DNA from 4 places in the Duganella sp. Root198D2 genome. Region 1 is predicted to be linked to each of the others. Evidence: predicted binding sites of a transcription regulator. Region 1 holds the regulator's gene; each other region holds the start of a gene.
What was found. The regulator sigma-54, encoded in region 1, starts transcription at its own class of promoters, with help from an activator protein. The targets are predictions, from matches to a motif close to TGGCANGNAANCTGCTTT.
Positions count from the first base shown of each region.

Region 2: a site for sigma-54 is predicted at 4,435-4,452, ahead of glnA (type I glutamate--ammonia ligase). Genes of this name have one in related genera too.
Region 3: a site for sigma-54 is predicted at 4,389-4,406, ahead of ASE26_RS16150 (TorF family putative porin). Genes of this name have one in related genera too.
Region 4: a site for sigma-54 is predicted at 4,378-4,395, ahead of ASE26_RS31150 (PEP-CTERM sorting domain-containing protein). Genes of this name have one in related genera too.

Region 1 is NZ_LMIC01000049.1:91,862-99,311, forward strand. Features, by position in the region: gene lptC (LPS export ABC transporter periplasmic protein LptC) at 1-578, shown strand, start outside; gene lptA (lipopolysaccharide transport periplasmic protein LptA) at 592-1,179, shown strand; gene lptB (LPS export ABC transporter ATP-binding protein) at 1,182-1,937, shown strand; gene ASE26_RS25890 (RNA polymerase factor sigma-54) at 1,946-3,445, shown strand; gene hpf (ribosome hibernation-promoting factor, HPF/YfiA family) at 3,518-3,877, shown strand; gene ASE26_RS25900 (enoyl-CoA hydratase/isomerase family protein) at 3,953-5,038, shown strand; gene ASE26_RS25905 (Lrp/AsnC family transcriptional regulator) at 5,035-5,496, shown strand; gene ASE26_RS30970 (hypothetical protein) at 5,595-5,837, shown strand; gene ASE26_RS25910 (hypothetical protein) at 5,936-6,646, opposite strand; gene ASE26_RS25915 (metal-dependent hydrolase) at 6,730-7,290, opposite strand.
Region 2 is NZ_LMIC01000002.1:268,503-275,952, forward strand. Features, by position in the region: gene ntrC (nitrogen regulation protein NR(I)) at 1-1,272, opposite strand, end outside; gene glnL (nitrogen regulation protein NR(II)) at 1,282-2,373, opposite strand; gene ASE26_RS04005 (DUF4124 domain-containing protein) at 2,370-2,855, opposite strand; gene glnA (type I glutamate--ammonia ligase) at 2,955-4,370, opposite strand; gene ASE26_RS04015 (rhodanese-like domain-containing protein) at 4,589-5,050, shown strand; gene ASE26_RS04020 (sulfatase-like hydrolase/transferase) at 5,052-6,452, opposite strand; gene ASE26_RS04025 (TonB-dependent siderophore receptor) at 6,589-7,450, opposite strand, start outside.
Region 3 is NZ_LMIC01000016.1:61,116-68,565, reverse strand. Features, by position in the region: gene ASE26_RS16170 (hypothetical protein) at 1-50, opposite strand, end outside; gene ASE26_RS16165 (TonB-dependent receptor domain-containing protein) at 80-2,380, opposite strand; gene ASE26_RS16160 (YifB family Mg chelatase-like AAA ATPase) at 2,449-3,969, opposite strand; gene ASE26_RS16155 (accessory factor UbiK family protein) at 4,043-4,285, opposite strand; gene ASE26_RS16150 (TorF family putative porin) at 4,477-5,235, shown strand; gene ASE26_RS16145 (P-II family nitrogen regulator) at 5,248-5,586, shown strand; gene ASE26_RS16140 (ammonium transporter) at 5,598-7,133, shown strand; gene gshA (glutamate--cysteine ligase) at 7,323-7,450, shown strand, end outside.
Region 4 is NZ_LMIC01000002.1:479,780-487,229, reverse strand. Features, by position in the region: gene ASE26_RS04990 (cytochrome P450) at 35-1,015, shown strand; gene ASE26_RS04985 (antibiotic biosynthesis monooxygenase) at 1,012-1,356, shown strand; gene ggt (gamma-glutamyltransferase) at 1,357-3,123, opposite strand; gene ASE26_RS04975 (hypothetical protein) at 3,130-3,576, opposite strand; gene ASE26_RS31150 (PEP-CTERM sorting domain-containing protein) at 3,724-4,344, opposite strand; gene rpoH (RNA polymerase sigma factor RpoH) at 4,542-5,432, opposite strand; gene ftsX (permease-like cell division protein FtsX) at 5,768-6,682, opposite strand; gene ASE26_RS04955 (cell division ATP-binding protein FtsE) at 6,679-7,338, opposite strand; gene ftsY (signal recognition particle-docking protein FtsY) at 7,348-7,450, opposite strand, start outside.

The DNA of each region.
Region 1 (7,450 bases):
ACCGCTTCCGCCTTTCGCTCGGCATGATTTTCGTGCTGCTGGCGGCGCTCGGCAGCTTCTACCTGCTCGAGTTGCTGAACCGTGCGGACGAACAGATGCAGGCCGATAAACGTTTGAACGAGCCGGACTACATCATCCATAACTTCTCTTTCGTGCGCATGTCGAAAGATGGCAAGCCGAGCTATATCATCGCCGGCGACAAGCTGACGCATCGCCCGATCGACGATTCGTCCGAGGTCGACAACCCGCGTGTGCGCAGCCTGGCCGGCGGGAAGCCGCCAATGGAGATCGTGGCAAAAACGGCGCGCGTGGAAGACGCCAACAGCCGCGTCACCCTGAACGGCAACGTCACCATCGACCGCGCCGCCGCGCCGGACGCGCAACTGCTGCACCTGGAATCGGACAAGCTGGTGATCTTCCCGGACGAAGACCGCATGGAAACCGACCAGCCGGTGAAGCTGCGCCTGGGGAATACCACCGCCTCGGCCAACAGCATGCGCGCCAACAATGCGACGCGCGAAATGCATCTGGCCGGCAATGGCACGCTGCAGCTTCCCCCCAGGGCTGCAGACCAATAACTGAGGAATGACTATGAAACGACTACTCTTGTCGGCAGCATTGCTGCTGGGAGTCGCGGCTCCGGCGCTGGCCGAGAAAGCCGACTCTTACAAGCCGACCAATATCAGCTATGGCTCGATGGATATCGACGACGTCAAGCAGGTCACCATCCTGCTGGGCGGCGTCAAGCTGACGCGCGGCACGCTGACCATGACGGCGGAGCGCGCCTACGTCAAGCAGACGCCGGAAGGCTACCAGCAGGTGACCCTGTTCGGCGACGGCAAGAAAGCCACCTTCCGCCAGAAGCGCGACGGTGCCGGCGACCAGTGGGTGGAAGGCGATGCCGACCGTATCGAATACGAAGAACAGGTTGAGCTGGTGAAGATGTTCAACAAGGCCACCATCCGCCGCCTGGAAGGCGGCAAGCAGAACGATGAAGTGCAGGGCGAGTTCATCTCCTACGACAGCCGCAAGGAGTTCTTCAGCGTGCGCAATACCGCGAGCGGCGAGAGCAAGCCGGGCGGCGGCCGCGGCACCATGGTGATCCAGCCGACCCGCACCGAACCGCCGGCAACGCCGCCAGCGGCTCAGCCAACCACCCCGCCAGCGGAGAAGAAGTAAGCATGCAAGCAAATACCTGCGCCAGCACGCTGGTCGTGCGCGGCCTCCAGAAAACCTATGGCAAGCGCCAGGTGGTGCACGACGTTTCGCTGCAAGTCGATTGCGGCGAAGTGGTGGGGCTGCTCGGCCCTAATGGCGCCGGCAAGACCACGTCGTTCTACATGATCGTGGGCCTGGTGGCCTCCGATGCCGGCACCATCGATATCGGCGGCACCGACGTATCGAGCCTGCCGATCCACAAACGCGCCACGCTGGGCCTGTCCTACCTGCCGCAGGAAGCTTCGGTTTTCCGCAAGATGACGGTGGAGGAAAATATCCGTGCCGTACTGGAAATCCAGAAGGTCGACGGCAAGCCGCTGCCCAAGGCCGAGATCAACCAGCGCCTGGAAGCGCTGCTGGCTGACTTGCAGATCGAGAAGCTGCGCGAAAACCCGGCCTTGTCCCTGTCCGGTGGCGAGCGCCGCCGCGTGGAAATTGCCCGCGCCCTGGCGACCAACCCGCGCTTCGTGCTGCTGGACGAGCCGTTTGCCGGCGTCGACCCGATCGCCGTGATCGAAATCCAACGTATTGTGCGTTTCCTGAAGGAGCGCAATATCGGCGTCCTGATCACAGACCATAATGTGCGGGAGACCCTCGGCATTTGCGACCGCGCCTACATCATCAACCAAGGCGCCGTGCTGGCTTCGGGCCGCCCGGACGACATCATTGCCAACGAATCCGTACGCCGTGTCTACCTCGGCGAACACTTCCGCATGTAAGCGAGGCCATGAAACAAACACTGCAACTGCGAACCTCGCAACACCTGGCGCTGACGCCGCAGCTGCAACAATCCATCCGCCTGCTGCAGCTGTCCACGCTGGAGCTGCACCAGGAGTTGGAACAGCTGCTTGGCGACAATCCCATGCTGGAGCGCCTCGACGATCCGCTCGACCACTCGGTACGCCTGCTGGCCGATGGCGCCATCAGCCAGGGCAACGGCAATGGCACCGAAGCGCCCGCCGCGCCCGCCCCTGAAGGCGGGCAAGGCGAGGGCGGCGACGCCCCGGCTGCCGCTGCCGACGGCGAAGGTTATGAAGGCGGCGACAGCGAAAATGCCGGCAACGGCAGCGACGACGGCGACTGGAGCTCCAGCTCCGGCAGCAAATCCGCCGACGACGAAGACAGCCGCCCGCAGCTGGAAGCTTCCGGCTGCACCCTGCGTGAACACCTGCTGGAGCAGATGCGCGTCACCGTGCAGGAGCCGCGCGACCGCGCGCTGATGGAACTGATCATCGACGCGCTGGACGACAACGGCTACCTGGAAGAAGCGCTGGAAGAAATCCACGAGCGCCTGCCGCCCGAACTGGAAATCGAGCTGGACGACCTGCGCTGCAGCCTGGTGCTGCTGCAAAGTTTCGACCCCGCCGGCGTCGCGGCACGCAATGCCTCCGAATGCCTGGCGCTGCAGATCAAGCGCATGCCCGGCGTGCCGCTGGTGACGCGCCGCATGGCGCTGACCATCGTCGAGAAGCACCTGACCTGGTTCGCCCAGCGCGAGTTCACCAAGCTGAAGAAAGCCCTCGACTGCGACGACGAAGACTTGCGTGAAGCACAGTGCGTGATCCGCCAGTGCAACCCGCATCCGGGTGCCGAATTCGCGTCTGGCGAGTCCGACTACGTGGTGCCGGACGTGATCGTGAAGAAGGGCCGCAGCGGCTGGCTGGTCACACTGAATAACGACGTGGTGCCGCGCCTGCGCGTGAACGCGCTGTACGCCAACCTGCTCAAGCAAGGCAAGAGCGAATCGCAGATGAATGGCCAGCTGCAGGAAGCCAAGTGGCTGATCAAGAATATGCGCCAGCGTTTCGACACGATCCTGCGCGTTGCGGAAGCGATAGTAGAAAGACAAAAGAACTTTTTCAGTCATGGCGCAGTGGCCATGAGACCCCTTGTGTTGCGTGAAATTGCTGATACACTGGGACTACACGAGAGCACTATTTCTCGCGTAACAACTCAAAAATATATGCTCACCCCACATGGCATGTTTGAGTTGAAATATTTCTTTGGTAGCCACGTCGCGACCGAAGCTGGGGGTGAAGCTTCTTCGACAGCGATACGGGCACTGATCGTGCAATTGACAGGAGCAGAAGACCCGAAAAATCCTTTATCCGACAGTAAGATTGCGGACATGCTGGGAGAACAAGGCATGGTGATTGCGCGACGGACTGTTGCCAAATATCGAGAAGCGTTGAAAATCCCTCCGGTAAGCCTCCGCAAATCTTTGTAGTGCAGTGCATGGGTTCCTCTGTGCGTTTCGGCGTGCACGAACTCGAGAGCGACATCATCTTTAGGAGTGTGTATGAATCTCACCATCAGTGGACATCATGTCGAAGTGACCCCAGCCATCCGCGAGTACGTGCAGAACAAGCTGGAACGCGTCAAGCGCCATTTCGATCAAGTAATTGATATTGCTGTCATCCTGACTGTAGATAACCTCACCGAGAAAGAGAAGCGCCAGAAAGCGGAAATCAACCTGCGCATGTCTGGCAAAACCGTGTACGTCGAAAGCCTGTCGCAAGACCTCTACGCCGCCATCGACACCCTGATTGATAAACTGGATCGCCAGGTCATGAAATACAAAGACCGCGTGCAGAACCACAATCATGCGGCCATCAAGCATTTCCCGGATACGTACGAAGCACCACCCACCGCCGTGTAAAGGAGCGGCCGTGTAGCACACCAAAGGGCGCAATTGGCGCCCTTTTTTGCGGCCAGTGTGCGTTAAAATATTTGCATGAGCGAACACGTCCACACCCATCTCTCCAACGGTACCGGCTTTATCACGCTGGACCGCCCGAAGGCCCTCAATTCACTCTCCCTCGACATGGTGCGCGCGATGACGCAGGCGCTGCTTGCGTGGCGCGACGATGCGTCCGTGGCGGCAGTCGTGTTGCGCAGCAGCAGCGAGCGCGCGCTGTGCGCGGGCGGCGACATCCGCTTCTTCCACGACGTCGGCCGCGCCAACACGCAAGGCGACAGCGCACTGCTGGAAGACTTCTTCACCGAAGAATATGCGCTAAACCATTTAATCCATTTCTATCCCAAGCCATATGTGGCGCTGATGGACGGTGTGGTGATGGGCGGCGGCATGGGCATCGCACAGGGCGGGCCTGACTGCGGCGTGCGCATCGTCACCGGCCGCACCAAGATGGCGATGCCGGAAGTGAATATCGGCCTGTTCCCGGATGTAGGCGGCAGCCATTTCCTGTCGCATGCGCCGGGGCAGCTTGGCATGTGGCTGGGCCTCACCGGCCTGACGGTCGGCGCTGCCGATGCGCTGTACCTCGACCTGGCTGATTACTTCGTGCCGGAGACGGAACTGGCCGGTCTGGCCGCGCTGCTCGAATCCACGCCCGGCAAATCGCTGCGCGACGCGATTGCCGTTTATGCCGGCCCGCATAACGCCTTCGCCGGCGACAGCGAGCTGGAAGAGCAGCGCGCTTTGATCGACAAGCATTTCTCGGCAGGCTCGGTGCCGGCCATCATGCAATCGCTGCGCGGCGACAGTACGCCATTCGCGCAGAAATCGCTGAAGGCAATGGAGCTGCGCTCGCCGCTGATGATGAGCGTGACCCACGAACTGCTGAAGCGCGGTGCAGCGCTAGGGGTGCCAGACTGCTTGCGCATGGAACGCAATCTGGTGCGCCGCAACTTCGAGCATGGCGAAATTTTCGAAGGCGTGCGGGCGCTGGTGATCGACAAGGACAACCAGCCGAAGTGGAATCCCGCGACCCTGGCCGAAGTTACGCCCGCAATGGTGGAGCGCTTCTTCGAGCCATGCTGGCCGGCCTGGGCGCACCCCCTGCGGCATCTCGCATGAGGGAGTTGGACCGGATCGACCGCAGCATCCTCAATATCCTGCAAGAGGATGCCAGTACGCCGCTGCGAGAGATCGCCGAGCGCGTGCATTCATCGGTCGCAACCTGCCAGCGCCGCATCGAAAGGCTGCGTAGCGACGGCGTGCTGGTGAAGGCCGTCGCGCTGGTCGACCGCGCATTGGCCGGGCGGCCGCTGACGGTGTTCGTGTCGGTCGAACTGGAGAAGCAGAATACCGACATCCTCAAGCAGTTCGAGCATCGCATGCGCTCCGAGCCCGAGGTGATGTCCTGCTACGAGGTGGCGGGCGAATTCGACTTCCACCTGATCGTCACGGTGGAATCGATGGAGGAATACAGCGCCTTCACGCGCCGCGTCTTCACCTCCCACCACAATGTCATCAACGTGAAGAGCCTGTTCGCCATGAACTGCTCGAAGTTCGAGACCAAGCTGACGCTTTGATTTTTGGGGCAGGGCCGGCTTAAGTCATGGAAGTTCAAATGGGAAACCATCTTGAGTTAATGAGGGATAGGGCGAGCACGTTTCCAGCAGTAGGGGACATGTCGGCAATTCGCACTGCGCGGATTTGGCATTGCAGGTATCGCAGCCTGACGCCGATTTCCGGCATGATCAATGTTGAAGAGCTTGTGATTGGCACTTGGCCGGATTCACCGCATGAAGTACTGAGCAGAATGTCGCGGCTTCGCTATTTATCAAAGTCTGTACCAGGTCTGTCATTTGGACAGCTAGCGCTCTCACTTGAGAAATATCAAGACACGAATTTCGCCAATTTCTTGCATTGAGATTAGTCAAAGATTCGGTGCTGATGTCCAAATGACAGACCTGGCACTGGCTTGTGGCACTGGCTAGCGAAGTTCGAGACCAACCTGCCGCTCTGACGCTAGGCCGGATTGCGTTTGGCTACCTCAAGCGAATAACAAAAATCATTGCAGCCAAATTCAACGGCTTTAAAGAGCTTGTCGAGCGCCGCTTCATATCCCCAGACCAATAGATAGGCAGCGATCAGCGTCAATGCCATTATTGCAAGGGTCCAAAGGCTCGACGCTATTCCCGCCATTGTGGACTGGGAGGGTTCCAGGACCTTTGAAAACGTATAAATGAAGCTTGCCCAAATGAGACCAACAATCCATTTAAGTGCTGTGACGCGATTGCGTGAGCGTTCTTCAATAGGCTTGATTGACTTTTTAAGGAGCTCGACTTCTTTCTCGGACTGGAACCCATTCTTGCCGAGAAAATCGACCACGAAATTAACGGCGTCCGGTGTCACACCGCTATGCGCGTAGAAGCTGGGCAGCGAAAACAAGACCAGCAGTGCTGGGGCTAACATCAGTGTCAGGTTCATGATGTTCGCGGCTTCCGTCTTTGCGAGGCCGATGCTTTCGATTAGTCCGACCCCTATGAAGGCAGCTGCAAAGGCGATATACGCCCACAAAAATATTCCATTGGTTTTTTCCTTCACCCCCATCTTCAAGAACTTCAATGGTAGCCAGAGAAGCCGTTGAAGAAGTCGTAGCAGGGTGGAACTGCTCAAGCGGCCCTCCAGCAGGAAAGCCTCAAGCTCGATGATGAGGGAGAGGGTTTTTTCGTACATCGATCAAGCTTAAAGGCTTTTACCTTTAGTAGTTCGTATCAAAAGCCGCACGAGTCGGTGTCATGAATCGGTCTTCCTGCCAGTTAATCGCAAGCGATACAGCTGGCATTTGATTTGGAGTGGGCGCTTTTACGCATGGCCAATGCGGCCACGATCAAGGAAAGGCAAGGTAGCCAAACCCAAAGGAGTTCAGATTTGATGACTGTTAAGCCGGCGGGGCCCAGGAAGCGCCCCATTGTTAATGGTGATACGCGGATGAACTGGACCGGGAAGAAATGCCGCTGATCGGAGAATGGCCACCAGATCGCGGCACCAAGGCCGCCTGTCGTCAGCATATCGAGCAAGGGGTGCGAGACGCAGGCGAACGACACGAATGCCATTGTCACCCAGCGTTTCGCTTGCAGCCATGGCGCGGCAAGCGCCGCCAGCAATCCTAATGCCAGCGCAAACACAATCGAGTGCGAGGCTCCGCGATGGCCAAGCTGGTTTGCATATTCGATCCCAAGCTTGAAGGCGATGACGTCCATATCAGGTACGATTGCCGCCACCATGCCGGCCATCAGCAGCCGACGTGAAATGCGGGTTGGGCCAAGTACGACGCCGAGTGCCAGCGGAATCGCTGGGTGGGTAAGGATGGTGGGCATGATGCTAAGGAAATTAAATGGAGGGCTCGCGATGGTGCTTACGCAAATCGCATGAAGCTCTTGCGGACTGCGGCGCTCCCCAGTTAAGGAAGTTGCGTTCGGTCTTCTGGGCTAGGAAGAGGTGCTCGCGGGCCGCCGGGTAAAACGACGACTTCGCCTG
Region 2 (7,450 bases), on a different contig from region 1:
GCTAAGCCAGCCTTCCGGCGAGGTGGCCAGTGCCGGCGGGGCCAGCGGCTGTACCGTGCCGTGATGCTGCGGCATTGCCGTCTCTGCAGCGACGGGAGCAGCAGCGGCATGGCTCTCCTGCCCCTGCGTCAGCTCCAGCGGCAAATCCTTCACTTCCACCGACTGCCCCGGCGCCATCACCGTAATCCAGTTGCACAGGTTTTCCAGCTGCCGCACGTTGCCCGGCAACTCAAGCTGCTGCAAGAAGGCCAGCGTGGAATCGCTCATGCGCTTGGCTTCCACGCCCAGCTGGCGCGCGCTCTGCACCAGGAAGTGGCGCACCAGAATAGGGATATCCTCGCGCCGCTCCCTCAAACTGGGCAGGCGCAGGCGGATCACATTCAGGCGGTGATACAAGTCCTCGCGGAACAAACCATCGCGCACGCGCTGTTCGAGGTTCTGGTGCGTCGCCGTAATCACGCGCACATTGGCCTTCAGCGGCGAGTGGCCGCCGACACGGTAGAAGTGGCCGTCCGACAGCACGCGCAGCAAGCGTGTTTGCAGGTCGAACGGCATGTCGCCGATTTCGTCCATGAACAGCGTGCCCCCTTCGGCCTGCTCGAACCGGCCGCGGCGCGTGGTCTGGGCGCCGGTGAAGGCGCCGCGCTCATGGCCGAACAGTTCGGACTCCAGCAGGTCTTTCGGGATCGCCGCCGTGTTGATGGCGATGAAAGGCTGGTCCGAGCGCGGGCTATGCTTGTGCAGCGCCCGTGCCACCAGCTCCTTGCCGGTACCGGATTCGCCGGTGATCAGCACCGTCACGTTCGACTGCGACAGGCGGCCGATGGCGCGGAACACTTCCTGCATGGCCGGCGCCTGGCCCAGGATTTCCGGCGTGTCGGCCGGCCCGGATTCGATGCTCGATTCACGCAGGCTCTCGTCCAGCGCACGGCGGATCAGCTCCACCGCCTTGTCGATGTCGAACGGCTTGGCCAGGTATTCAAAGGCCCCGCCCTGGAAGGCCGCCACGGCGGAATCCAGGTCGGAGAAGGCGGTAATGATGATCACCGGCAGGCCGGGATGGCGCTGCTTCACCAGTTGCAGCAAGTCGAGGCCGGAGTCGCCCGGCATGCGGATGTCCGACACCAGCACCTGCGGTGTCTCATGTTCCAGCGCGGCGACCGCATCGCGCGCATTGGCAAAGCTGCGCGTTGCGAGGTTCTCCCGCGCCAGTGCTTTCTCAAGCACCCAGCGGATCGATTCGTCGTCGTCAACTATCCAGATTGGTTTCATTTAATCCGATCAAGGCAAAGGCAATAAGATTCTGAAGTCCGTTTGACCAGGCCTGCTTTCGCATTCGATAACCCCCATGTGCTGCTGCACGAAGGTTTGCGCCAGCGTCAACCCCAGGCCGCTGCCGCCATCCCTGCCCGACACCAGCGGGTAGAAGATACGGTCGCGGATCTGGGGCGGGATGCCCGGTCCGTTATCGATGATATGCAAATCTAATGCCAGCGCATAACGCACCTTCGCCAGCGTCATCTGGCGTGCCACGCGGGTACGGAAAACGATCTCGGCGTCGCCCTGTTCGATACGCGATGCCAGCGCCTGGGCCGCATTATGGGCGATGTTGAGTACCGTCTGGATCAACTGCTCCTTGTCGCCGCGGAATTCGGGCAGGGAGGCGTCGTAATCGCGGCGGATGGTGAGCCCGACCGGGAACTCGGCCAGGATCAGGCTGCGCACCCGCTCCAGCACTTCGTGGATATTGACGTCGCCCACGATATGCGGCCGGCGGTGCGGCGCCAGCAGGCGGTCCACCAGCGTTTGCAGGCGGTCCGCTTCCTTGATGATGACCTGGGTGTATTCGCGCAGCTGCGTCAGGTGCAGCGGCGGCAGCTCCATTTCCAGCAGCTGCGCCGCGCCGCGGATGCCGCCCAGGGGGTTCTTGATCTCGTGCGCCAGGTTGCGGATCAGCTCCTTGTTGACCTGGCTCTGGTCCATCAGGCGCTCTTCGCGGTCCTGCTTCATCTGCTGCACGATTTCGCGCAGCTCGATCATTACCGCGCCATCCGGCTCGTCCAGCGCGCTGGCGATGATGTGCACATGCAGCGCTTCGCGCCCGGCGCGCTCCAGCACCAGCTCTTGCCGTACATCGGAAAACTTGTGATCGCGCGCCTGCGCGATAATGTTTTCCAGTTCCAGCGGCGCCGCGAACAGGCCGCCCAGCGCTTGCCGCGCCAATGCTTTCAGCGACGATTCGAGCAGGTTCTCGCCGGCGGCGTTGAGGTACAGGATATGGCCGCCGCCATCGACGATGACAACGGCCGATGCCAGCAGGTCCAGTCCTGCCAGTTCAGCGGGCCGGATACTGGCAGGGCTGTCTGGGATCATTTGATATTGGAAAGCTCGCGCTTCAGCGCTTCCACGTTCGATTCCGCACGCGCGATGCTGTCCTTCAGGCCAGCGACGCGCTCCTGGTACTTGGCCGCATTGCGCTCGTCGGCCCGGCGTTCGGGCTCGCCGTTGTTGAATTCCTTGCGCAAATCCGCCAGCTTACGGTTTTCGGTGTTGAGCTCATCGGTCAGGATGGCGCGGCGGTCGGCATCGCGGGCTTTCTGCTCCGAGCTTTCAACGCGGGGGAAATTGGCTGGCGCTACGGCAGGTGCGGACGGCGTGGAGCCGCGGCGCGCTCCGGCAGGCGCGGGTATCGCGGCGCCAGGCAGGTCCAGCATCTTGCAGTTCTTTCCCTTGCGGCTATCGGTCAGTTCCTTGCGGCCATCGGCATCCACGCAGAGAAAAATTTGCTGCGCCTGCGCTGCGCCACTCACGGCCAGCAGCGCCAGCCCATGTAATACGAGAGTGCGAGTGTTCATGCCCCGACTATACAACATCCGAAAAAAAACGCGAGGAAAGCAGCTGGCTGACCTCGCGTATTTGTTGACTGCCAGGCAATTCCGGCAGTCGAGCCCTGGTTACAGGGAGTAGTACATGTCGAACTCGACCGGGTGAGTGGTCATGCGCATGCGGGTGACTTCGGTCATCTTCAGTTCGATGTAGGCATCGATCATCGAATCGGTGAACACGCCGCCGCGGGTCAGGAACTCACGGTCTTTGTTCAGGTGATCCAGCGCTTCTTCCAGCGATGCGCAGACGGTTGGGATCAGTGCATCTTCTTCCGGCGGCAGGTGGTACAGGTCTTTGGACGCTGCTTCGCCTGGGTGGATCTTGTTCTGCACGCCGTCCAGGCCGGCCATCATCAGTGCTGCGAAGCACAGGTATGGGTTGGCCAGCGGGTCCGGGAAGCGGGTTTCGATACGGCGGCCTTTTGGATTGGCCACGTGTGGAATACGGATCGAAGCCGAACGGTTACGCGCCGAGTAAGCCAGTTTCACTGGCGCTTCGTAGCCTGGCACCAGGCGCTTGTACGAGTTGGTGCCCGGGTTGGTGATCGCGTTCAGTGCCTTGGCGTGTTTGATGATGCCGCCGATGTAGTACAGGGCGAAATCGGACAGGCCGGCATAGCCGTCGCCAGCGAACAGGTTCTTGCCGTCTTTCCAGATCGACTGGTGCACGTGCATGCCGGAGCCGTTGTCGCCAACGATAGGCTTAGGCATGAAGGTCGCAGTCTTGCCGTAGGAGTGAGCGACGTTCCAGACGATGTATTTCAGGTTCTGGGTCCAGTCGGCGCGCTCGACCAGGGTCGAGAACTTGGTGCCGATTTCGTTCTGGCCAGCGCCAGCCACTTCGTGGTGGTGCACTTCAACCGGAATGCCCATCGATTCCAGGATCAGGCACATTTCGGAACGCATGTCCTGGAAGGAGTCGACCGGAGGCACCGGGAAGTAGCCGCCCTTGACGGTTGGACGGTGGCCGGAGTTGCCGCCATCGATGTCCTTGTCGGTCGACCAGGAAGCTTCGTCGGAGTCGATCTTGACCATGGCGCCGGACATGTCGATCTTCCACTTCACGGAGTCGAAGATGAAGAATTCCGGCTCAGGGCCGAAGTAGGCGGTGTCGCCCAGGCCGGAGGATTTCAGGTAGGCTTCAGCGCGCTTGGCGATGGAGCGCGGGTCGCGGTCGTAGCCCTTGCCGTCCGACGGTTCAATCACGTCGCACTGCATGAAGAGGGTGGTTTCTTCGAAGAATGGGTCGATATTGGCGGTCGATGGATCCGGCAGCAGGATCATGTCCGAAGCTTCAATGCCTTTCCAGCCGGCGATGGAAGAACCGTCGAAAGCGTGGCCCGATTCAAATTTGTCGATGTCGAAATGGGACACAGGCACGGTTACGTGCTGTTCCTTGCCACGGGTATCGGCGAAACGGAAGTCCACGAACTTGACTTCGTGCTCTTGTACCATCTTCAGAACATCTGCGGCGGTCAGTGCCATTACATATCTCCTAAGTGAAAAAACTGCCGCGACCTCTTGGGTGCGGCGAACGCTGGTGGTACATTAAGCAGATATCATGCCAGCCAATTCCCTACTACCGGCACGCGAAAAGACGCACCAGGCGGGTGCGCTTGCCGATCATTGCACCATGGTGGTGCAATATTGCACCAATTAATGCAAATGCATCGTTGTGGTGCAGTCATCATAAAGGAAAAACCATGAGTTCCAATTCCGAAATCCTCGACCGTGCACGCAAACGCGACACTTCCCTGCCCTACGCCGGTGCAGTGACCCCGCATGAGGCATACGAACTGCTGAAATGCGACCCGCATGTGCGCCTGGTCGATGTGCGGACCAATGCCGAGCGCGATTGGGTGGGACGGGTGGCGATTCCGGCCGGGCAGCACCTTGCGGCGCAGTGGAACGTGTATCCGGGCGGTACGCCGAACCCGGACTTCCTGGGACAGCTGGCAGCGGCGGTGCCGGGCAAGGACACGGTGCTCGTCTTCCTGTGCCGTTCGGGCGTGCGTTCGCGCCACGCGGCCAAGGCGGCGACCGAAGCCGGCTATACCCAGTGCTACGATATCCTGGAAGGCTTTGAAGGCGACAAGAACGCCGACGGCCATCGCAAGACGGTGGGCGGCTGGTGCAAGGCCGGCCTGCCCTGGGCCGGCGCCTGATTCACTTGCGCCCATCCCACAGGGCCAGGTATTCGCGCGATCGATTCAGCAGGTCGCGCTCCATTGCCGCCAGCCGCTCGGGCGGCGGCAATGGACGGTGCGCGTTGAAGCCGCTGTAGCCCAGGCCCAGGCGGCCGCCCGGCACCTGGTAGCCGATGAATTCGAGGATGGATGGCAACAGGTCGAAATGCAGCAACTGCGCACGGTTGGGCACCGCTGCCTCGTGGGCCAGGAAAGTATTGAAGATGGTCCGGCGCGGCATCTGCGCCAGCTGCGGCGATAGCGGATTCTTGCGCGACAGGTGGTCGCCGACAATCACCACATTGGTGTTCTCCAGGTAGCCGCTGCGCTCCGCATAGCGCACGAAGTCCGCCACCGCTGCCGCGGTGCAGGACACGATGCCGTCGAATTTATCCGCATAGCCCTGCTGCGCGCACTGTGCCGACAGCATGCCGGCCGGCTCGTGGGTATCGACCGTCAGCAGCGACAGGTTGAACTTCTGTTTCGAGGCCGCCAGGTCGCGCAGCCTTGCCTTCGCCTGGCGGAACAAATCGGCATCGTACAAGCCCCAGCCATTCATCGTGCTTTCGCCGGCGCCGCGCTGCAGCCATTCATCCTTGCCGTAAACCTCGTGGTAGTGGTGCTGGCGCAGGAATTTATCCTTGCCCGCAAAGCTCGATGCGGCGCCGCCCATGAACACGTTGCGGTAGCCGCGCTGGGCCAGCAGGTCGCTCAGGCACACCGCCTTGCCGAGGAAGGACTCCATCATCTGTCCTTGCGTATTGCCGTCGAAAATCGACACCCGTTCCAGCGGCACTGCGCATTGGGTGGCGACCATCGCAGCGATGGTCCAGCTGGTGCCGGGCGCCTGCTCGTAGTCGGGAAAGCTGGTGCCGTGCAGTGCGGTCAGCGGCGCAAGCAAGTCGCGTCCGAAAGCGTTGCGGTCGGCATAGCCTGACTCCAGGCTCTCGACGTAGATCAGCACCAGGTTTTTCGCCTTTTGCTCGTGCAGGGCAACCGAAGCTGGCGGCACATAGTTCGCACCGAAGTAGTCGGCACCGAAGTTCGCTTCCAGATACTTGAAGGCCGATACGTCCCACAGCCAGAAACCGATGGCGGCGGCAAGCAGCAAAGGTGGCAGCAGGCGCTGCTGCCGCTGTGCCAGGCGGCTCTGCAGCCAGCGCAGCAGCACAAAGAACAGCAGTGGCGCGATCACGCACCAGCGTACGAATCGCTTGGCAAATACCGGGTCGGAAGTCCTCGCAAGATCGAGGCCGAAGTCCAGGTGATAGGCGATCTGGTGGATGTCGACCTGCCCGAAGTACCGGTGGATCCAGTAGCTCAGGCAAAACAGGAAGATGGCGGCCAGCGACAGCGCGCCGCGAACAAATGAAATGGGCATCGGGATAGTTCAATATCGTCGATGCCCATCGTCGCAGGCCGGTGTAACAGCCGGTTATCCAAAACCCCGCTTTTTGTATCGCAGTATTACGCTCTTGTAAAAAATCTGCTCAACTGTAAAACCGGGTTAAGACAGGTTAAAGCGCGTAGTTCAAACGGGCGTACACAAAGCGGCCGGAGCGGCCGAACGGCGAGTAGTTGGAATACGGTGCATTGCCGGTGCCGTTCAACAGCGCCGGATACGGGTCCGGATATTGGTCGAACAGGTTCTCGGCACCCACCGCGGCAGTCAGGCGCTGCGTGATCTTGTAGCGACCTTCGACGTCCACCAAAGTCTTCGGCGTCATCCAGTGATCGCGTGCCGGGTTGGCGTCCGGCTGCAGCACCTTGCCGTAGCGCGTGGCGCGGAAGGTACCGCTCCAGTTGCCCAGCGTATGGTTCACACTGGCCGTAAATTTGGTCTGCGGCGTGCCATGCTCGAAGGTCAGCACATTGACGCGATCAAACAGCGGCGGCGCAGGATTCAGCGCAGCCAACTGCGCGGTCACCGGCACCTTGGTCACTTCGGTCTTGGTGTAGTTGCCCGCCAGCGTGAAGTCAAACTTGCCCACGTTACCGGCGTTCCATGGATAGTTCGCCACCACGTCCACACCACGCGTCGTGGTGTTCACGCCGTTGATGAAGAAGCGTCCGCCGCCAACGCCGATAAAGCCTTGCGAGGCCAGGTAGTCGCGCACATTGGTCTGCAGCAGGTTCTCCGACAGCACGATGCGGTCGCGGATCTTGATCTGGAACGCATCCACCGTCAGGCTGGCCTTGCCCATCTTGCCGACGGCGCCAAGCGAGAAGTTGGTCGACTTCTCTGCATCGAGCGGTTTGGCGCCCAACGCGATCGCAGCCGGATCGCTCGGCTTGAAGGTGGTGATATCGAACGGTACCCCGCCGACGAAGTTGGTCGCCGTGGAGGTGAAGAACTGCTGTTGCGGCGACGGCGCGCGG
Region 3 (7,450 bases), on a different contig from region 1:
CCGGCTGCGAGCAGGAGCGCGAGGGCTTTGTTCAGGGTGATTGTCTTCATGACCCGAATGGTAGCACCTCGCTGCCAGGTCAATCTGCGCCGGGGCCTGGGCCCATGCCGCCTGGAGGCGGGCCCATGCCAGGGCCGCCCGGACCGCGCATGCCGCCCGGCTCGCGCTGAGGGCCTTCGCGCCGCGTTCCGGGCGCGCTGCCGAAGCGATAAGACAGGCCGACATAAATGATGCGGCCGTCGAACTCGCGCAGCGAGCGCTCGCGCAGGGCGTAGGTATCGGTGATGGTCGACATCTTGTTGCTGTTGAAGACGTCGGTGGCGTTGACCATCAGGGCCAGTTGCGGCGTGATGGCGTGGCGCCAGGTCAGGTTCAGCGTAGTGTTCGGTTCACGATAACCCTGGCCGGTAAGCATCTTGCCCTGCGCCTGGACGGCCGCCTGCAGCATGTCGGTGCTGCTTGCCTGCCAGTTCAGGCGCAGGCGGCCACTCAGCGAAGAGGCGGTGCGCCTGGTCTGGTCGCCATTCACTTCCAGCACGCTTTGTTCGAAACGGGCCACGTTGCCACTCAGGTTGAGCGTCAGTGTCGGCAGCAGCTTGCCGGTCAGCGTGAACTCCATGCCGCCGGAACGGGTGCTGCCGGCATTCTCGCGGGTGGTCAGCAGCACAGTGTCGCTGATGAAGTATTTGCGGTCCAGGATGGAATCGGTCTCGTCGCGGAAATAACCGCGCAGGTTGGTCTCCAGGCCGAACATGCGGGTCTCGTAACCTAGTTCGAAGGAATCGGTTTGGGCCGGCTTCAGTTTCGGATTGCCGGAAGAGACATTCAGTTCGTCGCGATAGACCACGAAGGGATTCAGGTCCTGTGCATTCGGGCGGCGCAGGCGATGCGCGTAAGCGAAGCGCATTTGCGAGTTCTCGCTCATTTTGTAGGTAGCGAAGAAGCTCGGGATCAGGTTGGTGTAGCTGTTGCCGGCGGCGACCTGGCTGGTAAGCTGGTCGATCTCCATCTCGGTATGCTCGGCGCGCAGGCCGGCCATCAAGCCCCATTGCTCGTTAAATCGCATCTGGTAGGAGCCGTAGGCGGCGTAGATGGTTTCCTTCATGTCGAAGGCGTTGCTGCGCAACGCGTTGGGCGAGCCTTCCTGCGTAATCGGGTCGATGTTGGCGTAATCGATGCTCGAGTCATTGCGGTTCTGGACGATCTTGTAGCCAAGCTTGGTCACGCCGCCGAACAGGTTTGCTTCGTAATCGCCGGTGAAGTCGATGATCTCGTTCTTGTTGCGGTTCTTCTGCGTGCTGTCGGCCTGGCTGCCGATTGGCGGACGCACCACATAGCTATTGCGGTAGCTGCTGTCGGAATCGTTGGTGGCGGTCGACACGCGCAAGTCCATCTTGAAGGATTCGCCCGGCGCGTCGCCCTTGTGGTCCCAACGCGCATTCCACGAGTAGTTCTTGCTCTCGCCTTCGCGCAAGGTGCTGCGCAGGTAGTTGTCGGTGACGATGCCATCGGGGTCGGTCGAAAGGTAGTTGTCGCTTGCGCGCGCATCGTTGGTGCGATGCGAGTAGGCGACCTGGGCGCCCAATGTATCGTTGGCGCCCAGGTTGTAGGTGACGCCGCCGTTCAGGCCCGCATTGTCATTCAGGCCGTTCGACTGCGATTGCTGCTCGCTGTGCGACAGGACTCCGGTACGGGGATCGATGCGCTCGCGCACCGTTTCGCCGACCGAGTTGCGGCCGTCATGGCGCACGTTGATGCCGCCCTGGAAGCCCCACAAGCCTTCGTTGTAGGTGCCGGACAGTGCGCTGTTGTAGCGGCCTGCCGTACCGTAGTTGGCATTGGCCACGCCAAAGCCGCCCGGCTTGCGCGAGCGCTTCATGACCAGGTTGATGATCGGGCCGCCGCCGCCTTCGTTGCCGAATTGCGCGCCGGGGTTGTTGATCACCTCCACCGACTCGAGGTCATCGGCGGGAATCGACTGCAGCGCCGGGCCGCGGTTATCGCCTTGCAGCATGGCCGAAGGCTTGCCGTCGACGTAGACCTGCACATTGCTGCTGCCGCGCAGGGTCAGCGAGCCGTCCGGATCGACGTTCACGGAAGGGACGTTGTTCAGCGCGTCGGCAGCGGAGCCGTTGCTGCTGGACGTATCGGATTTCACGTCGTAGACCTGACGGTCGATACGGTTGGTCGGGCGCTCCGCTGCCACCGTCACGCTGGTGATGTTGCCAGTCTCAGGCGGGACATCTTTTTTTACGCTTGCTGGCGTGGCTGCGGCCTTGGCTGGCTGGGAGGTCTGGGTTTGGGCGGCGGCGCTGCCGCAGCACAGGAGGATCAGGATAGGTACGGCGCAGTAGCGCGAGTAACGGTATTGGGTGGTCATGGTGGCGGCAATTCTAGCGAAGAACGCGCCACCCAAACCACGTATTTACGCGGAATTACATTTGAAACTTAGAGTTGCCGAAGGGCGCGGCGCAAGTTGATCGCTTCAGAGACGTGCTTGCCGCCGATTTGCTTCTGGCCATCCAGGTCGGCCACAGTGCGGGCCACGCGGAGCACGCGGTGGTAGGCGCGGGCCGACCAATGCAGCTTGTGCATGGCTGCGCGCAAGACGGCTTGGCCGCTGGCATCCGGCTTGCAGAATCGGTCGATTTCGCGCGGCGTCAGCTGTTGGTTGGTTTTCCCCTGGCGGGCGATCTGGCGCTCGAAGGCAGCGTGCACGCGCGCGGCAATTGTTTCGGACAGCTCACCCACTGCGTCCGCTTGCAGGATGTCGGGCGGAACGGGGCCAACTTCGATTTGCATGTCGATGCGGTCAAGCAAGGGGCCCGAAACGCGGTTCTGGTAGCGCAGGATCTGGTCGGGCGTGCATTGGCAAAGGCCTGCAGGATGGCCAAGGTATCCGCATGGGCACGGGTTCATGGCTGCAATCAGCTGGAAGCGGGCAGGGAAGTCGGCGTGCCGGGTGGCGCGGGCGATAGTGACGCGGCCGGATTCGAGCGGCTCGCGCAGCACTTCCAGCACGCGGCGATCAAACTCCGGCAACTCGTCGAGGAAAAGCACGCCGCAATGGGCCAGCGAAATCTCGCCGGGGCGCGGCACGCTGCCGCCACCGACCAGCGCCGCGCCGGACGAGGTGTGGTGCGGGGAGCGGAAGGGGCGCACCTTCCAGCCTTCGACGGTGAAGCCGCTGATCAAAGATTGTACGGCGGCGGCTTCCAGCGCCTCATCGTCCGTCATCAACGGCAGCAGGCCGGCGAAGCGGGTGGCCAGCATGGTCTTGCCGGCGCCGGGCGGGCCGACCAGCAGGACCGAATGGCGTCCTGCGGCTGCAACCTCCATCGCACGCTTGGCGAAGATCTGGCCTTTGACGTCGGCGAAGTCGGGAATCGACGGCGGCAGGGGCAGGGGCTGGGCCACATGGCGCGGAAGGGCGAAGCTGCCGTCGGGATCCAGGCCGAAATGGGCGCATACCTGCAGCAGCGTGGCGGCGGGGTAGATGCGGGCACCTGTGACCAGCGCGGCTTCGTCGGCATTGGCGCTGGGGAGAATGAAGCCGCGGCCGGCGCCGCCGGCGGAGCGCTGCATGGCGTAAGTCATCGCTAGCGCGCCGCGGATCGGACGCAGCTCCCCAGTCAGCGACAGCTCGCCGGCGAACTCGAATTGTTCCAGGGTGGACGAAGGAATCTGGCCGGACGCGGCCAGGATGCCGATGGCGATCGGCAGGTCGAAACGGCCGGATTCCTTGGGCAGGTCGGCCGGGGCCAGGTTGACAGTGATGCGGTGCTGCGGCAGTTCGAACCCGGCATTGGTGATGGCGGCGCGGACCCGGTCGCGCGATTCCTTCACTTCGGTGTCGGCCAGGCCGACGATGGCGAACGCGGGCAAGCCGTTGGCGAGGTGGACTTCGACACTGACTTCCGGAGCCTGCATGCCGGCCAGCGCGCGGCTTTTAATGACTGCGATGCTCATGGTGGCCTCCCGGTCTACGACAGCACATCGTAGGCCCGGGGCGCCACCGCTCGTTTGCGCTAGCGCAAGGGGCTTACTTGTCGGCCAGCTTGGCTTCCAGCTCAGCCAGGCGCGATTCCAGCAGTTCCAGCTTGGCGCGGGCCTTGGCCAGCATCTGGGCCTGGATGTCGAATTCCTCGCGGGTCACCAGGTCCAGCTTGGCAAAGCCCTGGGTCATCATCGCCTTGACGTTCTTTTCAATGTCTTTGGCTGGCGAGTTTTCGATGACCTGGTTGACCTTCTGTTGCAAGTCGTTGAAGAAGGCGTTCATGTCCATGTTTTTCTTTCCGATGTGTGAGTTTATGCACCACGACGGTGCGGCTTTGGCTTTAAATGGTGCGGAAAGCTGTCCTTATATCAATTCGCGCACGAATTTTGGCTGGCACGCAATCTGCTACTAAGCAAGAAAGCTGTCGTTTCAGACTGAATTTTAAACCGCAATAAAAGTTCACTCAAAAGGAAATCGCCATGATTCATAAGAGCAAGAAGCTGGGCCTCACCGTTGCAGTCGCGCTGGCAATGGCAACGATGGGAACCGGCCTGGCCCAAGCGGCCGATGCCGCACCGGAGGCGAAGCCTGATAATGAGTTCAGCTATAACGCGGCCCTGACCAGCGACTACCGCTACCGTGGTATCTCGCAAACCCGCCTGAAACCGGCGCTGCAAGGCGGCGCCGACTGGGTCAACAATCCGACCGGTTTCTATGCAGGTGCCTGGGCCTCCACCATCAAGTGGATCAAGGATGGCGGCGGTGATGCTTCCGTTGAACTGGACCTGTATGGCGGCAAGCGCGGTGAAATCGCGCCTGGCGTCAGCTATGACGTTGGTTTCCTGGCCTATGTCTATCCATCCAATGAACTGCATCCAAGCGCCAATACCCGCGAACTGTATGGCCAGGTTGGCTATGGCCCGGCTACCCTCAAGTACTCGCATTCGCTGAGCAACCTGTTCGGCTTTGCCGACAGCAAGCACAGTACTTATATCGATGCCTCAGTCAACCAGGACCTGGGTGATGGCTATGTGCTGAACCTGCACGTGGGGCGCCAGAAGGTGGAGAACTCCAGCTTCTACAGCTACACCGACTGGAAGGTTGGCGTGACCAAGGACCTGGGCTTTGCCTCGCTGGCGCTGGCCTACATCGATACCAATACCGAAAATTATCTCGGACCAAATGGCAAGAAACTAGGTAAGGCTGGCGCAGTGCTGACCTTGTCCAAAACCTTCTGAAGAGGCACCAGTATGAAAATGATTACCGCCATTATCAAGCCGTTCAAGCTCGACGAGGTGCGTGAAGCCCTGTCGGCGATTAACGTGCAAGGTATTACGGTGACCGAAGTCAAAGGCTTCGGCCGCCAGAAAGGTCACACCGAGCTGTATCGCGGCGCGGAATATGTGGTCGACTTCCTGCCAAAGACCAAGATCGAGGCGGCGGTCGACGATGCCATCGTCGACCAGGCTATCGAGGCGATCGAGAATGCCGCGCGCACCGGCAAGATTGGCGACGGCAAGATTTTCGTCTCGTCGCTGGAACAAGTAATCCGTATCCGTACCGGCGAAACCGGCAACGAAGCACTGTAAGGGGAACCGTGATGCAAAAGACCATTAAGAAATGGCTGGCGGGGGTGACTGTCCTGTTGGCGTTCAGCGCAGCATTGCCTGTGCTGGCTCAAGATGCCAAGCCGGCCGAAGCGCCGGCTGCCGCTGCTACCGCTGCCGCCTCCGCGGCTGCTCCTGCTGTTGCGCCGGCTGATGCCGCCGCTCCTGCTGCCGCTGCCGCGGCTCCGGCCGCCGCGCCGGCCCCGGTTGCGCAGAAGGGCGACACCGCCTGGATGTTCGTGGCCACCCTGCTGGTGATCATGATGACCATTCCCGGCCTGGCCCTGTTCTACGGCGGCCTGGTACGCTCCAAGAACATGCTGTCCGTGCTGCTGCAGGTGTTCTTCGTGTTCGCGCTGATCATCGTGCTGTGGTGCCTGTACGGCTATTCGATTGCCTTCACCGAGGGCAATGCCTTCTTCGGTGGCTTCAGCCGTTCGCTGCTGTCCGGCATTTACGATCCGGCCAAGGGCTTCTCGGTGGCTGCGACTTTCAGCAAGGGCGTAGTGATCCCTGAGTTCATTTACGTTGCCTTTCAGGGCACTTTTGCAGCCATTACCTGCGGCCTGATCGTCGGTGCGTTTGCAGAACGCGTGCGTTTCTCCGCCGTGCTGGCCTTCATGGTGCTGTGGTTTACCTTCAGCTACCTGCCGATCGCCCACATGGTCTGGTTCTGGACCGGCCCTGACGTGATCACCAATGCCGAGACCCTGGCAAGCGAAACCGCCAAGGCAGGATGGATCTTCCAGAAGGGCGCGTTGGACTTCGCCGGCGGTACCGTGGTGCACATCAATGCCGCTGTTGCCGGCCTGGTGGGCGCTATCATGATCGGCAAGCGCGTTGGCTACGGCCGCGACTCCATGGCTCCGCACTCGCTGACCATGACCATGATCGGCGCATCGCTGCTGTGGGTGGGCTGGTTCGGCTTCAACGCCGGTTCGGCGCTGGAAGCTGGCGACATCGCTGCATTGGCCTTCGTCAATACCTTGCTGGCAACTGCCTGCGCCACCGTGTCGTGGGTATTCGGTGAGTGGATCTTCAAGGGCAAGCCTTCCATGCTGGGCGGCGCGTCCGGCGCGGTGGCGGGCCTGGTGGCGATCACCCCGGCTTGCGGTTTTGTCGGCCCGATGGGTGCACTGGCGATCGGCCTGCTGGCGGGCATCATCTGCCTGTGGGGCGTGAATGGCCTGAAGCGCCTGATCGGCGCGGACGACTCGCTGGACGTGTTCGGCGTGCATGGCGTGGGCGGTATCCTGGGCGCGATCCTGACTGGTGTGTTCGCTGCACCATCTTTGGGCGGCCAGGGTGTATTTGACTACGTTGCCAACAAGGCAAGCGCTGAGTACTCGATCAGCGGCCAGGTGCTTACCCAGGCGACTGCTGTCGGCGTCACCATCGTGTGGTCGGCTGTTGTTGCCTTCGTGGCTTACAAGCTGGTCGACATCGTGATTGGCCTGCGCGTGCCGGAAGAAGAAGAACGCGAAGGCCTGGACATCACCAGCCACGGCGAATCGGCTTACCACGCTTAACGTAGTAGCTTGGAACCGTGGGGCCGGGCACCGACAGAAGCAGCTGCGCCATGTCTCTGTCGGCGCCAGACCCCTGACGCCCCCGCGCACGCCCCCTTCGGGGGCTTTTTTTTGTTCCAAACTATCTTTTAATTGGCGGTTTTGCCCCAAAATGGAGAGTCTGCAAATACCAACCCGCAAGGAAGTCACATGGTTCCCCATCTCGTCACGGCCCTGACCGGGCCGTTACTGGATCTTGAAGAAAAGATCATTGCCGCGACCCCAGCTATTGAACGGTGGTTCCGCCTCGAGTGGCAGGAACATACGCCGCCGTTCTA
Region 4 (7,450 bases), on a different contig from region 1:
ACTGCAATTTCTTGAACGTTGCCGGAGAAACGGAATGCAGAATCTGGAATGGGATGCAGGGCGGGGATTGTGGATCGCAGCCGGCGCCGCGCTGGTGGAAGAAGTGCTCAGCCATCCTGCCTTGCGCGTGCGGCCGCAGGCAGAAGCTGTGCCCGCTGCGATTGCGGGCGGCAGCGCCGGCGAGGTGTTCGGCGCGCTGGTGCGCATGAACGATGGCGAACGCCATGCCGCGCCCAAGCTGGTTTTGCAGCGTGCACTGGCTTGCGCCGCCGGCGGCGAGGCCGCGCAGCAGCGCGCACGGGAGGTTGCAGCACGCCTGCTGGCGGAAGGGCGCTCGATCGGCGCCTGGGCTTTTGAAGCGCCTGTCAGTACGGTTGCCAGCCTGCTCGGTTTCACCGACCAACAGTTGCCTGCGGTGGCGCGCTGGATGGGCGAGTTCGTGGCCTGCCTGTCGCCATTGAGCAGCGCCGGGCAAATTGAACAGGCACACGCAGCGAGCCTGCGCCTGCTGGCCGCCATGCGCGAACTGTTGCAAGCGGCGCCGCAGGCTTCGCTGGCCGCGAATGTCGCGCAGGAAGCTGCCGCAGCCGGCTGGCAGAACGACCACGCCATCCTTGCCAACTTGGTCGGGCTGATGTCGCAAACCTACGAAGCCACTGCCGGCCTGCTTGGCAACAGCCTGGTCGCCATGCAGCAGGGTGCGCCGGGCAGCGACGCCAATGCGCTGGTGGCGCAGGTGATGGAAACCGATCCGCCCATTATCAACACCCGCCGTTTCGCCGCCGAGCGCTGCATTGTCGGCGGCGCGACAGTCGCAGCGGGGCAGGCGATACTGGTCATGCTTGGCGAAGCGAAACGCGGCTTTGGCCATGGCCGCCATGCCTGCCCTGGGCAACAGCTGGCGCGGCAAATCGCTGCCGGCTGCATCGAAGCGCTGCGCAGCAAACCGCTGCCGCAGCTAAGCTGGACTTACCGCGCATCGGTCAACGCGCGCATACCGGAGTTTCATCAATGATTGCAGTGATTTTTGAAGTGACGCCCGCCGCAGGGCGCAAGGATGCCTACCTGGATATCGCGGCCAGGCTGAAGCCAACGCTGGAGCAGATCGATGGTTTTATCAGCGTCGAACGCTTCCAGAGCCTGGCCAACCCGGAAAAGATGCTGTCGCTGTCGTTCTTCCGCGACGAGGCCGCGGTGCTGGAATGGCGCCGCGTGGAAGCGCACCGCGCCGCCCAGCAAGCCGGGCGCGAAAAGCTGTTTGCGGACTACCGCCTGCGCATCGCCAGCGTGGTGCGCGACTATGGCCTGAACGAGCGCGCGGAGGCGCCGGCCGATAGCCGCGAACGGCACGGGTGATCAGTGCCCGCGCTTTTGCACCAGCGCGCTGCCGGTGCCATGGCGCCTGCCTTCGCTGACCGCGGTCACGCTGCCATCGGGATGGAAGACGATGGCATTGGCGGCGCCGATTTCCTCGGCCGCTGCGTCCCAGCGTTGGCCGAAACGCTCCAGCGCTTGGGCTTGCGCGCTGCCGGCAAATCCCGGCTCGATGGAGGTGGCCCGGCCATTGCGCTCCGAGATGCGCGGTGCATCCAGCGCTGCCGGCATGTCCATGCCCAGGTCGATATGGTTGAAGATGGTCTGCAGCACCGTGGTGACGATGGTGGAGCCGCCCGGGCTGCCGATGGTGAAGGCCGGCTTGCCGTTGCGGAAAGCGATAGTCGGCGACATGCTGCTGCGCGGCCGTTTGCCCGCTTCCGGCACGTTCGGATGGGGTCCGGTGAAATCGAAGTCCGTCATCTCGTTGTTCAGGATGAAGCCGTAGCCCGGCACCGTGATGCCGCTGCCGCCCCATGACTCGATGGTGAAGGTGTAGGCAACGATATTGCCGTCCTTGTCCGATACGGCCAGGTGGGTGGTGTGCGCGCTTTCCGACAGCAGCCTGGCCTTGGCGGCGCCGGCGGGGCGCAGTGGCACGCTGGGGTCTTGCTGGAACAGGTAAGGATCGCCGGGCTGCGCGTAATAGTGCGCCTGGGTAGGATCGATCAGTTCGCGGCGGCGCGCTGCGTAGTCCTTGCTGAGCAGTCCCTCCACCGGCGCGTCGACGTATTCCGGATCCGCCAGGTAGGCATTGCGGTCGGCGAAGGCCAGCCGCGCCGCTTCCAGGTACAGGTGCTCGGCCTTCTCGCGCGGCATGGATTTCAGGTCGAAGCCTTCCAGGATATTGAGCGCTTCGGCAATCGTCACGCCGCCGCTGCTTGGCAACGGCATGCCGACCAGTTCATAGCCGCGGTAAGTGCTGCGCACCGGCTGCCGCCAGCGCGCTTCGTAATTGGCCAGGTCGGCCAGCGACATCTGGCCCGCGCGGACTGAAACGCCCGCAGCGACAGGCGGGCGGTTGACCGAGTCGACAATCGCCTGCGCCAGCTTGCCCGAATAGAAGGCTTTCACGCCGCCGGTGGAGAGCAGGCGGTAAGTCTTCGCCAGGTCGGGATTGCGCAGCAAGGTGCCGGCAGGCAGCGCCTTGCCGTCCCGCATGTAGCGCCCCGCGGTCTCCGGGAACAGCGCGAACTTTTGCTCATTCTCTTTGACCAGCGCGACGAAGTTGTCGTTCACCTTGAAGCCATCCTGCGCCGCCTTGATGGCCGGCGCCAGCACCTGCCTGAACGACATGGTGCCATAGCGGTCCAGGGCATCATGCCAGCCGCGCACGGTGCCCGGCACGCCAACCGCCATGCCGCTGGCGACTGCGGTCTCGAAATCCATCGCCTTGCCGTCCGGCGCGAATGCGCTGGAGCGGAAGGAAGCCGGCGCCACCTCGCGATGATCGAGTGTGATGACGCGGTTTTCCTTGGCCAGGTAGATCACCATGAAACCGCCGCCGCCGATGCCGCAGCTGAACGGATCGGTCACGCCCAGCGCGGCGGCTGCCGCCACCGCCGCATCGACCGCATTGCCGCCTTTGTTCAGGATCGCCAGCGCGGCCTGCGAGGCCGGTTCGCTGATGGTCGCCACGGCGCCGCCGGTGCCGCTGGCAACCGGGGTCTTGGCCCAGGCCGGGACGCCGAATGCCAGCGCAATGATGATGGTGGAAGTCAGTCGTCGGGGCAGGGCGTTTGGCGTCATGGGCAGCTATGTTGGCTGGGAAATAGTTACCCGCAAGCTTACCCGATAATCCGGCGCTGGTGCCTTCAGTGAAGGCGCTTCGGCCGGCTCCATCCCCAGCAGCGTAAAGGTCAGCCCATTGCGCGTCACCGTTTTGCCGGCGCCTGGCATGTCCTCGGCCAGCACGAAGCTGGTGCTGCCCTGTTGATCAGCCAGCACGAAGCTGTAACTGATATAGCCAGCCCAGACGCAGACTGCCCCCTTTTTACAACGGCTGTCATTGACGCGCTCGAGTTTGAGCGTCACGGATGGGGCCAGCGTGACGATTTCCCCTTGTGCCAGGACGTAGCTGGCGCTGGTGCGTGGTGCGGGACGGCTGGCTACGTCCTCAGCAGTACTGCGGGTTGAGCCGCAGGCGGTGGCAATGGCAAGGACCAGGCCCGCCATGCCCAGACAGATCAGTCTAGCTTGCATGATGTTCTCCTCTGGCCTGGGAACAGCTTAGCAAATCGCAAACGATCGCGTTGCACTGTTGAGTCCACTCAACAATAAGGGTGTAAATATTCCCGACAAAAAAAGCGCCCCGAGGGGGCGCTAGTTTTTATAGTTGGTTTTCACAACTTATTCTGTGCGGCGACGGCGGGCTACCCCCAAGCCCATCAGCCCGACGCCTAGCAGTGCCAGGGAAACTGGTTCAGGAATGACGCTGATTGTAGGGACCGTGTCGTCGCCAGGGTCAGCAGGTGGATCGTCTGGCAGCGGATCGGTTGGATTGGTTGGCGCATTGAAATTGCCGGCCAAGACCAGGAAGTCGACATTGGTGGTGTTATCGTGGATGTTCAGCGAATCCAGGCGGAAGCGATATACCTGGCCGGCAAGCAAGGTCACGTCATCGAAGTAGGCTGCGTAACCGCTTGGCTTGGTCTTCGCTTGCGAGACATCGTTGAGCAGGAAATCGAAGTCGAAAGACTGCACCGAGCCGCCATTGGGCGGGGCGATGCTGAAGTCGAACGTAGTGTCGGCCGTTACTTTGACGTAGAGCGTGGTCTGGTCCTTGACGTGGATCCAGTCGGCAAAAGTCCAGACTGAATCGCCGTCGGGATTCCACCCCGCGGCGATCGAGCTGCCAACTGTCAGAGTCAACGCGTTACCGCTGGTTTGCCCTAGTTTATTGGTAGGGCCTGCGGCGGCGGAGCCAACAGCCAGGGCGCAGATTGCAGCCAGTGCCAGTTTCGTGAACATGGTGACTCCTCGATTTGTGTGCTCAGGGGTTACTAAGCAATCGTTATGCCACAAACTGAAAGTCAGTCATTTCAAGGACTTACCGGGTGTTGCATGAGGGAATGTAAAAATTCCCGACATTAAGAGGCTTACTCCGCAGTTAATAAAAAAGCACCGAACCTTGCGGTATCGGTGCTTTTGGCGAGGACAGCCCTGGCTTACATATAGGCGGCCAGCGAGCCTTTCATTTTTTTCAGGGCAGCCGCTTCGATCTGGCGGATGCGTTCGGCCGACACGCCGAATTCTTCAGCCAGCGTGTGCAGCGTGGCGCCCGAGCCATCGTCGTTGGCCAGCCAGCGTGCTTCCACGATACGGCGCGAACGTGCATCGAGCTTGGACAGGGCAGTTTCCAGGCCCTCGGACTGCAGGCGCACCACCTGTTCCGCTTCCAGCACCTTGGTCGGCTCCATATTGTCGGAGGACAGGTAGGCGATCGGCGAAAACTTGTCGTCTTCGTCGTCGGAAGGGGCTTCCAGGGCGATGTCGCGGCCGCTCAGGCGCGTTTCCATCTCGATCACTTCTTCGCGCTTCACGTCCAGCGCCTTGGCCAGTTCGTCGATCTGCTTCGGCGACATGGCATCCAGGCCCTGCTTGTGGCTGCGCAGGTTGAAGAACAGCTTGCGCTGGGCCTTGGTGGTGGCCACTTTGACCAGGCGCCAGTTCTTCAGGATGTATTCGTGGATTTCAGCCTTGATCCAGTGCATGGCGTAAGACACCAGGCGCACGCCCTGGTCCGGGTCGAAGCGCTTGACCGCCTTCATCAGGCCGATATTGCCTTCCTGGATCAGGTCGCCGTGTGGCAGGCCATAGCCCAGGTAGCCGCGCGCGATCGACACCACCAGGCGCAGGTGGGAGGTGACCAGCGTTTCCGCCGCCTTGATATCGTTCTTTTCCTTCAGGCTCTTGCCGAGCGCCACTTCTTCCTCGTGGGTCAGCATAGGCAGGCGATTGACAGCCGAGATGTAAGCGTCCAAGTTGCCCAGGCTCCCGCTGAAGCCAAGGGTCAGCGCGTTGCTGCCGGCAGGTACCAGTGCGTTTGTTGCGGTCATCTTATCTATCCTCGCTTGAAGGGAATGCTTTTCAGAGTTACCAGCATGCACGACAGAACTTAAATGATTCTTAACCTCTATCATGCCGTTCTGAACATATATTAGCACTCTCCCCTGGTGAGTGCCAATCGCAGGGATTTTATGGCTCTGATAGCAAAAACACTATCGCCAGAGCGCGATTCCTTGCGCTGGATCAAAGTCAGGATAAGGCGGGGAACGGAGCGGCTCGGTGCGGATACGCACGAAGAATTTGAAAGTCGGGGTCAGCTGGTCAGCTCCGGCAATCGGACATTTTGCGTAGCAAAATGTCCGATTGCCGGAGCTGACCCCGACTTTCAATTTAAACGCGACAGGTGACGCTGGACGCAGAGTAGGGCGCCGACCAGGCCGAGCCCGGCGGACAGGGCGAGCAGGCCGGCAGTGCCCATCGGGTCCAGCGGAACCAGCTGGAATTCCGAGGCGTACAGTCTTGCGAAATCTGCAATGGCGCGGTTGAGTGGCTGCAGGGCCAGTGCCACGCCGCCCAGGGCTACGCCGCCGGCGCACAGGCCGAGCAGGGCGCCGGTGTAATAGAAGGGGCGGTGGATGAAGCTGTCGCTGGCCCCGATCAGTTTGGAGACCAGGATTTCCTCACGCTGGGTCATCACCTGCAGGCGGATGGTGTTGAACACCACTGCCACCACTACCGTGGCCAGGGTGGCGGCCAGCAGCAGCAGGGCCAGGCGCAGGATGCCCAGCAGGGCGGCCAGCCGCTTTACCCAGGCCGAATCCACCTGCACCGATTCCACGCCCGGCAGGGCGCGCATCTGGTCGGCGATGCTGTCGATCTGGCTGCCTTCCGCGGCGTTCTGGAAGGCATTCAGTTTGACTACATAGCTGTCCGGCAGGGGATTCTCGCCCAGCGTGGCAACCACGTCGGACAGGCCGCTCTTGGCATTCAGCTGCTCCAGCGCTTTTTCGCGCGAAGTGAAAATGATCTTGGCCGAAGGTGCGATGCTGCGCAGCGAGGAAGCCAGCCCGGTGGCCTGCTCGCGCGGGGTTTCGGCCTTGATGAAGACGCTGAGCTCAGGCTCGACCGCCATCTGCTCCGACAGCGGCCGCACATTGTCGAGCAAGGTCACGCCCATGAAGGGCAGGGCCAGCGCAATGGCGACCACCAGGATATTGAACAGGAAAGAGCCCGGCGCCCGGCGCACATGCACCAGGGCGGAGCCGAGGGCGAACAGGTGGTGGCGCAGCCAGGTGCTCATGCTGCTTCCTTCATCAGTTCGCCGCGTTCGAGATGGATCACACGCGCCGCGGCGTCCAGAATCTGTTCATCGTGCGAGGAAATCAGGCAAGTCACGCCCACCGAGTGGAAGGCGTGCAGCGCATCGATCACCCGGTTGGCACTGGCGCGGTCCAGGTTGGCGGTCGGTTCGTCGGCCAGGATGATTTGCGGCCGGTTGACGATGGCACGGGCGATCGATACGCGCTGCTGTTCGCCGCCGGACAGGGCCAGCGGCTGCCCGTCGGCACGGTCCAGCAGGCCCACCTTGTCGAGGGCGGCGCGGGCGCGCTGCTCGGCGACAGCACGCGGCGAACCGGTCACCAGCAGCGGCATCATCACATTGGCCAGCACCGTGCGGTCGTTCAGCAGGCGCTGTTCCTGGAAGATCAGGCCCAAGTTGCGGCGCAGGAAGGGAATGCCGGCGCGTTTCAGGGCGCCGATGTCCTGGCCGTTCACCAGCACTTTGCCCGACGTCGGCCGCTCCATGGCGGCGATCATCTTCAGCAGGGTCGACTTGCCGGCGCCGGAAGGGCCGGCAAGGTAGACCAGCTCGCCTTTGGCAATGGTGAAGGAAATGTCGCGCAGGGCGACACCGTCGGGGGAGTATTGCTTGCTGACGTGCTGGAATTCGATCATGTAGGCCGGTTACGCGAGCAGTGCTTCAACAAATTCAGCCGCATTGAACGGCTGCAGGTCTTCAATCTTTTCGCCGATACCGATGAAGTACACCGGAACCGGGCGTACGCGG